DNA from 2 places in the Acetobacterium sp. UBA5834 genome. Region 2 is predicted to be linked to the other one. Evidence: riboswitches for the same ligand, from Rfam matches in the RefSeq annotation. Region 2 holds a riboswitch; the other holds the start of a gene.
The links. A riboswitch is a leader RNA that binds a small molecule or an ion and turns the genes downstream of it on or off. The one in region 2 is predicted to bind molybdenum cofactor.

Region 1 (6,007 bases), on a different contig from region 2:
GGCCACATCGGAACCTACTTTAATCTGGGCAAATTCATCAGCATAGTCAGCCAGTTTGGCTTTTCGGGGATCAACAACAATCAGTTTAGCGCCATTGCGTTGACCATTTTTAACAAAGGTTGAGGCGACCGGATGAGCTTCTGTCATGTTGCTGCCGATGACAAAGAGGCAGTTGGTGTCGGCGAATTCTTCAATCGAGTTGGTCATTCCACCAGTCCCGAAAGATTTGATCAAACCGGCAACGGTGGGGGCATGACAGACTCGGGCGCAATGATCGATATTAGGGGATTTAAAGGCAGCCCGGAACAGTTTTTGCATCTGGTAGGAATCTTCGTTGATGCTGCGGGCACAACTGATGCCACCCACGGCGTCGGGACCATCAGCAGCAATAATTTCTTTGAATTTATTGGCAACCAGATCCAGTGCTTCGTCCCAGGATGCTTCCCGGAATTTACCGTTTTCTTTAATCAGTGGTGTTGTTAAACGTTCGGGAGAGTAGATAAAGTCATAACCATAGCGACCTTTAACACAAAGACGGCCTTTATTGGGATAAGCATCTTCGACGCCGGTTACTTTAACGATTTTGTCACCTTTTACGTGCAGGTTCAGCTGACAGCCAACACCGCAGTAGGGGCAGGTGGTACGGACTTTTTTAACTTCCCAGGAGCGGGCTTTGCCAATCGATTTTTTATCAGTTAAAGCACCGACCGGACAGGCTTGAACACATTGGCCACATTGCACACAGGATGAGGAACCCATGTCGATGTTGTTATCGCAGATCACGGTAGTGTCGCTGCCTCTGAAACCAAGCGATAAAACGTCGTTGCAGACAATATCATTACAGGCAGTCACACAGCGGCGGCAGAGGATACATTTGCGGTTATCGCGAACAATCATCACGGAAGAATCGTCCACGGTTGGTTTTTCGATGCTTTCCATGATAAATGGTGGCGCTTCGATGCCCAACTCATAGGCAATGCTCTGCAGGCTGCACTCGCCGCTTTTTTCGCAGGATAAACAATGGTGTTCACCGTTGGATAAGAGCAGATTGACGATGTTGCGACGGGCACTGAGGACACTTTCGGTAGCCGTGTTGACGACCATCCCGTCAGCGACTTTTCCGGCACAGGCGGGAATCAGTGTACGGGCACCGACTACCTCAACCACGCAAATTCGACAGGAAAAAGAATCATGGATGCCATCCATGTGACAGAGGGTGGGAATATGAATGCCGTTATCAGTTGCCACTTGCAGAATGGTTTGATCTGCTTCGGCTTGACATAGTTTATTATTAATTGTTACTGTAATCATTACTAACCTCCTTAATTCAATTGTTATTATTTTTTGATCGCTTCAAACGGGCATTTTTCGAAACAGACACCACACTTGACACACACAGTCGGGTCAATGACAAAGGGGATTTTTTCTTTTTTGTTACCGCTAATGGCATTAACTGGACAGTTTTTCGCACAAAGTCCACAGCTCTTACAGTTTTCTTCGATAATTTCATAAGCCAATAACGCTTTACAGGAGCCAGCCGGACATTTTTTATCGCGGATATGGGCTTCATACTCATCCCGGAAATAATGCAGGGTACTTAAAACCGGGTTAGGAGCAGTTTGCCCCAGGGCGCACAAAGAAGATGCTTTGATATCCCGGGCCAGAGTTTCCAGTTCGTCAATATCACTCATGACACCTTTACCCTTGGTAATCTTTTCCAGAATATCTTTCATGCGTCGGGTTCCTAAGCGGCAGGGGGTACATTTTCCGCAGGATTCATCAACAGTAAATTCCAGGAAGAATTTGGCGATATCAACCATACAGGTGTCTTCATCCATAACAATCAGCCCACCGGAGCCCATCATCGCACCCAATTCGATTAACGATTCATAATCGATGGGGGTATCAATATGGCTGGCCGGAATACATCCACCAGAAGGTCCACCAGTTTGTGCGGCTTTAAATTGCTTGCCGCCAGGGATACCACCGCCGATTTCATAAACAACTTCCCGCAGGGTCGTGCCCATGGGGATTTCCACTAAACCAGTGTTATTGATTTTGCCACCAACGGCAAATACCTTGGTACCCTTGCTTCTTTCAGTACCCATGCTGGCAAACCAGTCGGCACCTTTTAATAAGATAACCGGAATATTGGCAAATGTTTCAACATTGTTCAGGATGGTCGGCTTTTGCCACAGTCCTTTAACCGCTGGGAATGGCGGTCGAACCCGTGGCTCGCCACGTTTGCCTTCAATGGAAGTCATCAGGGCGGTTTCTTCGCCACAGACGAATGCGCCAGCACCCAAGCGGATTTCCAGATCAAATTTAAAACCGGTATCTAAAATATTATCGCCTAATAAGCCATATTCGCGGGCCTGATCAATGGCAATTTGCAGACGATGAACCGCAATCGGATATTCGGCCCGGACATAAACAAAACCGTGAGTGGCACCGATGGCGTAGCCAGCAATGGTCATCGCTTCAATAACTGAGTGGGGATCGCCCTCTAAAACACTTCGATCCATAAAAGCCCCGGGATCGCCTTCATCGGCGTTACAGCAGACGTATTTTTCATCGTTAATCTGCTGGGCTGCAAAATCCCATTTAGTACCGGTGGGGAATCCGCCGCCGCCGCGGCCTCGCAGACCAGAATCTTTGATGGTCTGGATAACCTCGCCAGGAGACATTTCAGTCAGGGCTTTGGTCAACGCCTTATAACCATCAAAGGCAATGTATTCATCAATTTCTTCAGGATTAATCCGGCCGCAATTTCTCAGGGCAACCCGTAATTGTTTTTTGAAGAAACTGGATTTTTCAATATCTTGTTCGTCTTCCTGAACCTGGCTGCTGGCTTCCAGCAAGCGGGTCACCAGACGGCCTTTTAAAAGATGTTCTTCGACGATTTCAGGGACATCTTTCACATCCACCCGGCAGTACATCGTACCTTCCGGGTAAATAACCATAATTGGGCCTTCTTCACACAGCCCAAAGCAGCCGGTTTGAACAACCTTCACTTCAGCATCAAGTTGATTTTTAACCAGCTTTTCATTTAATTCAGTCATTATTGCTTCAGAATTTGAAGAGGTACAACCTGTACCACCACAAACTAAAACATGGGAACGAAACAATTGCATGTAGTTTTCCTCCTCGTAAAATTTATATTATTGATTTTCTTTTAGGGTGTATTCCGAGCAAACCTTGCCATTGGCCAGATGCTCCAAAACAACTTTGGCAACCTTTTCTGGTGTCATATTTACGTAGGTAACCTTATGACCTTCTTTATCGATGATATCAACGATCGGTTCTAAACTGCAAACACCGATACAACCGGTAGCAGTGACGGTCACATTATGAATATCTCGCTTTTGGGTTTCGGTTAGAAAAGCTTGCATGACTGGACGCGCGCCAGCGGCAATCCCACAGGTCGCCATACCCACAACCACTCGGATCGAATCGTTGTCAGTACGCATGCCCACTTCTTTTAACGTTTTTTCTCTGATGGCCTCTAGTTCGGCAATGGTTTTCATAGGACACTTCCTCCTTCAGTTTTACAGCCTTCAATAATTTCGGGAATATCGTCTTTAGTCAGACGACCAAAAACTTTTCCATTAATGGTCAAAACTGGCGCCAAGCCACAGGCACCCAAACAGCGACAGTCTTCAAGGGTAAATTCACCATCCTCGGTTGTTTCACCGACCCCAATTGCCAGAGTTTCTTTTAACTTGTCCAAAATCGGGCCAGAGCCTTTGACGTAACAGGCTGTTCCCATACAGATGGAAATCTTGTGCTTGCCCTTTGGATTCAAAGAAAAGAATGAGTAAAATGAAATTACCCCAAACACCTCTGAAATAGGGACATTCATTTCTTTGGCAATGGTTTCCTGGGCTTCTACTGGTAAATAGCCATATAGTTCCTGGACCTCATGTAAGATCGGGATTAGTGCTCCCTTTGAATTCTTGTGCTTGGCAACGATGTCGGTAACTAAATGAGTTCGTTCATCTTTTTCCATGCAACCACGTGCATTTGCGTTCATAAAACCGCCTCCTTAAAGTTTTTTGTTTAATGAATTATAAAAATTCAAAAAAATAAACTCTAATCTGTGGAGATTAGAGTTTAAAACTAATGTAAAGGATTGCATGCCGGGCAATCCAAATAAAACAGCAAAATACAAATATTAGGAGTTACAGAATACAAATATTTTGCCCTTTTATTTTATAGTTTCTCCTTTCCACAATGGGAGGCATTACCGTTTCCAGTAATACCCTACGGATCAATGGTTCATAGATCGCAAAACAACGCAAACCCTTAGACTCCATTGATTTGGAGTAAATTCAATATTTGGTCACATTATACATGGGTACATATTCTTTGTCTAGCAAAGAATAACACGGAAAATATCGTAAAAATATAATATGTACGAAAATAAGAAAATAATACGAGGACTTTTTTGCGTCAGAAAGATTTTAGAATTGCTCAAAAAATGGTCGTAAATATGGGTTTTTAAATAAAAATATGCCAAAATAAGATTGAGTACGATCATTTTTGGAGATTGGTGATTTTCGTGATCAGCTAGAATCTCAAATCGGCGAGGCGCTTACAAGAGCTATAGACACGAAAACAGAAAAGCTTTAAAATCGATATTAATGAAATAAAGTGCAATGAGTTATTTTACTCGTTTTTTTTCCTAATTTTAGAATTCCAGAATTTAGAGGAAAATTTTTCCAGATTTCGAAGAACTGCAAATGATAATTTAATTTTTTTACACGGACTAATAAAATTTTTTAAACTTCCCATTTTTGAATCCCAAATTCTTCAAAGTGGAGGATGACGAACGGACACAAAACAAGATGGTCGAAAATTAAATTAAATAGTCGGAATAGATTTCACCTGAGAAAAGAGAGCGACACCCATAATTATTAAAGGTTGAAATAGTATTTTAAAGCCATTTGTCGGATAATGATCAGGAAATAAAAAGCTGTTTGTTACATAACAAACAATATTTTGGCGAAAAATATCGTTATCGATGAATTTAAGTAATCCAAATAATTCCTTGTTAAACATTTGACAAAAAAAGTGCTTTAATTTTAATTGCAAATTCATGCTACATTCGATATAGTTATTTATAGTTACGTTTTATATTGTATTACTTTGAATGAAATGTTATTGTCATTTTGTTGCTGTGAGATTGTTAATTTTAAGCCAAAGTACAAAAAAATCCTGATGGGGTAAAATTTCAATGGTTTTGGGGTGACGGCGATGTTATTTCTGATAAAAAATTTGACAGTTACGGACATCGAGTTTATAATTCAAAAGTTAAAAAGGCGAACGATAACATCGTTAAATAAATAATTAACAATATTTAAATTTTGATATTTTGTTAAGTTTCTTTTGTCTGACAATTAACAAACAAATTATTGTTGGAGATAAAAAAATTCTCGATAGGTAATCATAATTATGAATGATGGTGTAAAATTTAGTAATCACTGCCTCCAATAAATGCGGAAAGTTTCAACAAATACCCTGATATTATGTCGCTTTTTAAGCAATATAACTTAAGAAACTTTAAGTAAAGTCGAAAAATACATAAAAATTCGGGTATTTTTGAATGAAATCACACGTACTGGGAATAAGATTTCCCTGAATAATCGTAAAAATCAAATTGTTAAATATCGTGTTTATTCAGATTAGAAAGATTCAGAGAATAATTTTAAATGCATTTAACAATATGGAGTAATGCCGTTCAAAAAAATTTTTTGGAAAAAAGCGGTGTTTCATTAGCAGAATTCAATTCTAAAGAAAGCTGATAGGGATGCAATTATAACGGAACAATGGTATGATTTATTTAGAATGATCGGATAATCAAAGCGAATGACTTTCTCGACTCAGTCGAGAGGATGGGAGTATGTGTGAACTGGGATTGTTTAATTGTCGATGATGAAGTGGAGCTGGCGAAAGCAACCTGTGAATATTTTGAAATGTTTGGCCTGACCTGCGCCGTTGTGACCAA
Region 2 (6,007 bases):
TGGTCATGGCAATGATCCGGATGCCTTATGCCTTGGGTCTGGATCAAATGATCCCTAAAGCCAAAGCAATGACGAAGATTTCGTCTCACTTTGATTTTCCGGTCAATTCAGCTTTTTTTGCCCTAATCATTGTTGGATTCTGGTTGATGGTTCATTATTTTGCTCAGAAATATAAGCTGTTTCCGAATTCCGATATTTCCGAAATCGCCGTTGTCGCCAGCTATCTGTTGTACCTGGGCCTCTACTATAAAGTTTTTTCACTGTGGCGAAAAAAAGAAATCAAAAGCCTGTTCCGGGGCCTGATCTGTCCTCTTCTGGCTGCCATTGGCTCGTTGATCATTTTCTCCGGAGGCATTCAGAATCCGTTGTTTGGCCTTTATTTTGCCATTTGCGCCATTGTTTTTGGGGCTGGATACAGCTATTACCATTTTGCCGTCTTAAAAAAACAACTAAAAAAATAATGTTTTTTTGATTATTTGTGTTAATTAAAAAAATTTGGGTAAATAAAGAATATAGCTTTTCTCCTCAAAGCATATTATATTAGAAGCGGAACACCCTCACCGGGGTGTTCCGCTTCTCTTTTTGATAAAATTTCGATTTTTTTATGCTGCCATGATTTGTCCTGATCAAACGTAGATGATATTCACTTCTTTATTGATGCTCCGCAGCATATCTATCAGTTTTTGGGTCACCCGCCATTTTGTCGTCAGTTCCTCCGGAAAATCCGGGTTCTGATGGGCCGGATTAATCGAATTCCCCATGATTAAATCAATGGTGGTACATTCGTTCATTAAAATATTTGCCAGCATCGATGCGCCGTTTTTTTCCTGAAATATTTCCCGACCACAACGATTATTCATATAATCTTCACAGATCCGCAAGGTTTCCTGAAGGGTCAATACCCCCTCTGTTACCAGATCGATCCCTTTAATGGTAGCGATCGGCGGCACCCGATCCGACATGGTCGAAAAATCAACCTTGACCTCTTCGCCGAATTCCCGGGCCACAATATTGGCAGCGGTTCCGCCACAGACAATCTTCTTGCCCCGGGCCCGCTCCAGCAGCCGTTTAATCTCGGCATCCTTCTCCTGATCCAGCGGTGGCCCCGAAAAAATGGTGATATATTTTCGTTCTTCCACCTTAATAACGGCCACCGTGGTATCATCTCCCGGTTCTTCGCCATAAAGGTTGTAGCAAGTATCCACCAGTGCCATCGAAATGTCCTTGGCCTTTTTGTTTTCATAGGAGCGTGCCAGAACGTAATCCGCCGCTTCTTCCCATTGCCAACCAAAGTTTAACAAATGGCCAATCCCGGCATGAATCACACCATCACTGAAAAAGGCCATAATATCGCCTTTTTCGATTTCCATTGAGGTTTCATAAACCGATTTTCCCTGGAATTCAATTTCTTTTCGTTCCAGTTCGATAATCTCCCCATCCCGGATAAACACCAGTGGCGGGTTATCAAATTCCAGAATATAAGCCATCCGGTTTCTAAATACCTGCACAATCGTAAAGGTCGAGTAAGCCATATGGCGAACGCTGCATTTGGGTAGGGTTGCTTCCAGGGTTTCGAGCACATCCATAATCCCCATTTTTTCTTCCAGCATGGTGGCCGCAATGGTAGAGGTCAGGGTTGCCAGAATATTGGCTTTGACGCCGCTGCCCATGCCATCAGCCAGCACCACTATGACACTTTCATCATTGATCCGAACTTCCACATTATCGCCGCAAAGCTCTTCATGAACCTTGTTGACACTATCGCTGGCAATATCCATAAATAACGCCATTAAACTTCAACCTCCCGACTGGTTACCACTTTCTGGAGCTTGGTCAGGGTCACCTTGGTTTCAGCCGTGGTTTCACCCAGTAAGCCAGCAATTTCGTGGGCAACCCGCATTTGTTTGTCGATAACCCGTTGGGCCATTTTCAGGGTTTCTTCCTGAATTTTTTGCATGTCCTGCTCCTGCTTTTCCTGGCGGGTGATGTCAATAAATATTCCCATATACAGCTCCTGCTCGGGAATATAGGTCAAGATTTCCATAAAGGTGCGGTTTTCTCTTTCGTAGTGACCTTTGCCGGTATAGGTATTGCCCCGGTCATGATTGAGTTTTCTAAAGGGATTGTAATCCAGAGCGTCGACAAAATTGTAACGCATCACATCTTCCTTTTTCATATTAAAGAGGCGTTCCGCCGCAGCATTGAACTCGATAATCCGAAATTTTTTATCCAGCACCGCAATGGCGTTGGGGGTGGTGGTGATAATCAAATTCGAAATGGCTTCGGTCTTACTGGTGATCAGTGGCAGACACATATCCAATTCCGCCATATTCCAATAAACCGCCCGGGCCTTATCCCGACAGGTTTCATAACCACAGGTTCCGCAATTCAGTTCGTCCCGTTCCGTAAATTTGGACATCTGGTTGAGGATTTTTTCCAGCTCTTCGGTCGGTACCTCGCCCAGATGATGAACGGGCCGTTTATGAAATGAACGCCTGGTATCAACCGCTGGAATATCGGTGGAGGGTTCCTTTTTACTGTTTAAATCAATATAGGTCTGCAGCATCTCCACCTTTTCATATTTAGACAGCGGACTGTGAATATTACCCGGGCCATTGACACAGCCCTCCTCACAGGCGTTCATTTCGATCCAGTATTTTTTATCCAGCTGGTGAATCTCATCGAGAAACTCCATACAGTCCTTGACTCCATCAATACGCAAAATTTTCCGGCTGCCATCAAGGTTTTCGACACTGTTTTTAGCCAATCCGCCAGTAATCGGATAAAGCCGTCCGGTGTTGGTACCAATGGCATTAAATTCTTCCATCGGCATTTTATTGGGGATGATGTTTTCTTTTTTAATCCAGCTGTCAATTTCATCAAAGGTTAAAACCCCATCAATGATGCCCCGGACATCCTTGTCGTGTACCTCCATTTTCTTAGCCAGGCAGGAGCCAGCATAGACAATTTTGGCATTGGGGTATTTTTCACGAAGAATCTTGCCATGGGCAATCATCGGCGAGACTTGACGACTCAGCGATGAGAGATACTGAGGATAGTAAATCTCAATAAGGTTTTTGATCGCCGCACAGGATGACGAAATAATAAATTTCTTATCACTGCGATACTCATCGGCATAGGCTTTAGCCACCACCTCAGCGCCAATCGAGGTCTCCTCGATAATCGTGAAGCCCAGCTCCCGAAGAATTCCCAGATACTGGCGGGGATGATCCAGATAATAAGCCGTCGGAAATACCGCCGACAGACTTAGTACCACCTGCTCGGTTTTTAGCCATTGCTTGATGGTATCGACATCACTATGAATTTCCTTGGCGTTATGGGGACAGGTAGCAATACAGACCCCACAGCCAATACACATCGACTGAATAATCTGGGCATGTTTGTCCTTAAGCTTGATGGCTTTTACCGGGCACTTGCGAATACATTTATAACAATTACGGCATTTATTTTTTGAAAAATTGATAATACTCAATTATTTTCCCCCCATAATTTTCTCGAAGACTTCTTCCACATTGTCAACAGACACAGCATAGATGATCTCATCACATTCCACAGCCACACCCTCGGTGCATTTTCCCATACAAAACGATCCCACCAGTTCAACCTCATCCCCCAGCCCCCGCTGATCAATGATCTGGTTCATCGCTTTCACCACCTTATACGATCCATTTACATGACAGGCACTGCCAACACATACTCTTATTGTCTTCATCACATTTTCCTTTATCAAAATTTCTAGCTCAATCTGATTGATTCATGGTATCATCAGATTTTTTGTCTGTCAACGGCTGGGCAAAAATGTCATGGTAAAAGACATTTTACAAAATGAGATCAAAATAAGGATAAAAAAACGTACAGTTTTTGATCAATTTTTCGCTACACGCAGCACTTTTGTGCGCTTTTTTTAAGGGTCATTCCCGTTGCTGTGAATAAATGATCGGTTCCTGGGTATTTACTAACGCAAAGACACAATTCCACTGCAGGCTTGACTCAAACTATCTGATTTGATATAATAAAATCAATTAAATACGGTTTCATAGTGAAAACAAACAATCCGAATTGATGAACCTACGGTTTTCTATGGTTTATCAATCGTTAGAGTCTCGTTAGAAATGACGATGCTTTCCAGTGTGTAGAGGATGGTTAACGCAGAATTTTCGATTGTTTTTTGAGCAATCGATTATTTTTTTTGGATTCACTTCTCTTTATTGTCGTCTTTAGAGTATCTGCTCTTTTGATAAAATATTTTAGGAGGAAAAAAATGAAAAAGAAATTGTCACTATTGGTTATTGTTTTGTTTGTTTGCACCATTGCCCTCAGTACGCTGGGCTGTACTCCGGCAAAAAAAGACTTAGAGCCCGGCTCCAATGGAGAAATCATTCTGGCCACCACCACCAGCACCCAGGACAGCGGTTTGCTGGAAGAAATTCTGCCCGATTTTGAGGCCCAAACCGGAATTGCCGTCAAGGTTGTCGCCGTGGGCACCGGTAAAGCCATGGAAATGGGGAAAGCTGGTGAGGCTGATGTCCTTTTAGTACATGCCATCACCCAGGAGGAACAATTTATCAAAGACGGTTATGGGGTTGAACGTTTTGCCGTTATGCATAATGACTTTGTGGTGCTGGGACCAAAAGAAGACCCGGCCAAGGTCAAAACGACAGCTGCTGATAATGCAGTTAAAGCCTTTACCGCCATTGCCGCCGTGCCCGCAACCTTTGTCTCCCGGGATGATAAATCCGGCACCAATACCAAAGAACTGGAAATCTGGAAAGCTGCCAATATTACTCCAGCTGGTGACTGGTACATAAAAACCGGCACCGGGATGGGCGAAACCCTGACCGTCACCAATGAAAAACTGGGCTACACTCTGGCAGACCGGGCCACTTACGCCAACATGAAAGACACCATGGCTAATCTGGAAATCGTCTGCGAAGGTGATGAAATGCTTAATAACCCATATGGGGTTATTGCCGTCTCGCCAAGTATTAATGACCAGATCAATGCCGAAGGTGCCCAGGCGTTTGTGGATTGGATCGTATCTCCTGAAACTCAGGAACTGATCGCATCCTATAAAGTCAATGGCGATCAACTATTTGTTCCGGACGCTGTTAAAAAATAACAATCAATTGAGATCCTGGGAGATGTCATCTTCCAGGATCTCATTATGGAGAAATCAATGGACTACATACTCAATGGTTTTGTTGAAGCCTTTCGGCTGATTTTTTCCTTTGACCCTGAAATCATTCAAATTGTTCTCTTATCGCTTTTCGTCTCTTTTTCATCGACCCTTTACGGAACCTTGATTGGGGTGCCCCTTGGCATCATTCTGGGAATCAATAATTTTCGAGGCAAAAAAGTGGTATCCCGGTTGCTGTATACCTTTATGTCGTTTCCACCGGTTATCATCGGTTTGTTTACCGCCCTCTTTTTGGCCCGTTCGGGACCCTTCGGCCAGTTTCAGCTGATGTACACCCCTACCGCCATGATCATTGCCCAAACCATTCTGGTGACGCCGGTTATTATGGGCATCGTCTTTAACCATGCCAGCACCAGCGGCTACGAGGTGGTGCAAACCGGTAAAACATTGGGAGCCCAGGGACTTAATATCCTGATATTGCTGGTTCTGGAGCTAAAAGGGGTCATTATGATTGCCCTGGTAACCGGTTTTGGTCGGGCCATTTCGGAAGTTGGTGCCGTTATGATTGTTGGCGGCAATATCCGGGGCTTCACCCGGGTGATGACCACCTTTATCGCCATGAATAACAACATGGGCCAATACAGTGTTTCCATTGCCATGGGTCTGATTCTGATGACCATCTCGTTTATCACCAATTCTGTTTTATATCACTTTATCATGGGAGATCAGAATGAATATCAAGACTAGCCATATTGTTAAGACCTATAAACAAAAAAAAGTGCTTCATCTGGATGGCCAATATGGTGAGCTGTTTTTTGAGTCCGGCCAAATTCATGGTATTATTGGCCC

Region 1: linked by a shared signal. The riboswitch ahead of B3F51_RS02595 (complex I 24 kDa subunit family protein) and the one ahead of B3F51_RS12225 (substrate-binding domain-containing protein) in region 2 are both predicted to bind molybdenum cofactor.

The regions. Positions count from the first base shown of each region.
Region 1 is NZ_DJGY01000012.1:13,463-19,469, forward strand. Features, by position in the region: gene fdhF (formate dehydrogenase subunit alpha) at 1-1,311, opposite strand, end outside; partial or broken gene nuoF (NADH-quinone oxidoreductase subunit NuoF) at 1,338-3,146, opposite strand; gene B3F51_RS02590 ((2Fe-2S) ferredoxin domain-containing protein) at 3,162-3,527, opposite strand; gene B3F51_RS02595 (complex I 24 kDa subunit family protein) at 3,524-4,033, opposite strand; molybdenum cofactor riboswitch at 4,206-4,338, opposite strand; gene B3F51_RS02600 (response regulator transcription factor) at 5,907-6,007, shown strand, end outside.
Region 2 is NZ_DJGY01000060.1:139,529-145,535, forward strand. Features, by position in the region: gene B3F51_RS12205 (APC family permease) at 1-461, shown strand, start outside; gene B3F51_RS12210 (SpoIIE family protein phosphatase) at 627-1,790, opposite strand; gene B3F51_RS12215 ([Fe-Fe] hydrogenase large subunit C-terminal domain-containing protein) at 1,790-3,493, opposite strand; gene B3F51_RS12220 ((2Fe-2S) ferredoxin domain-containing protein) at 3,494-3,733, opposite strand; molybdenum cofactor riboswitch at 4,062-4,178, shown strand; gene B3F51_RS12225 (substrate-binding domain-containing protein) at 4,283-5,140, shown strand; gene B3F51_RS12230 (ABC transporter permease) at 5,198-5,905, shown strand; gene B3F51_RS12235 (ABC transporter ATP-binding protein) at 5,889-6,007, shown strand, end outside.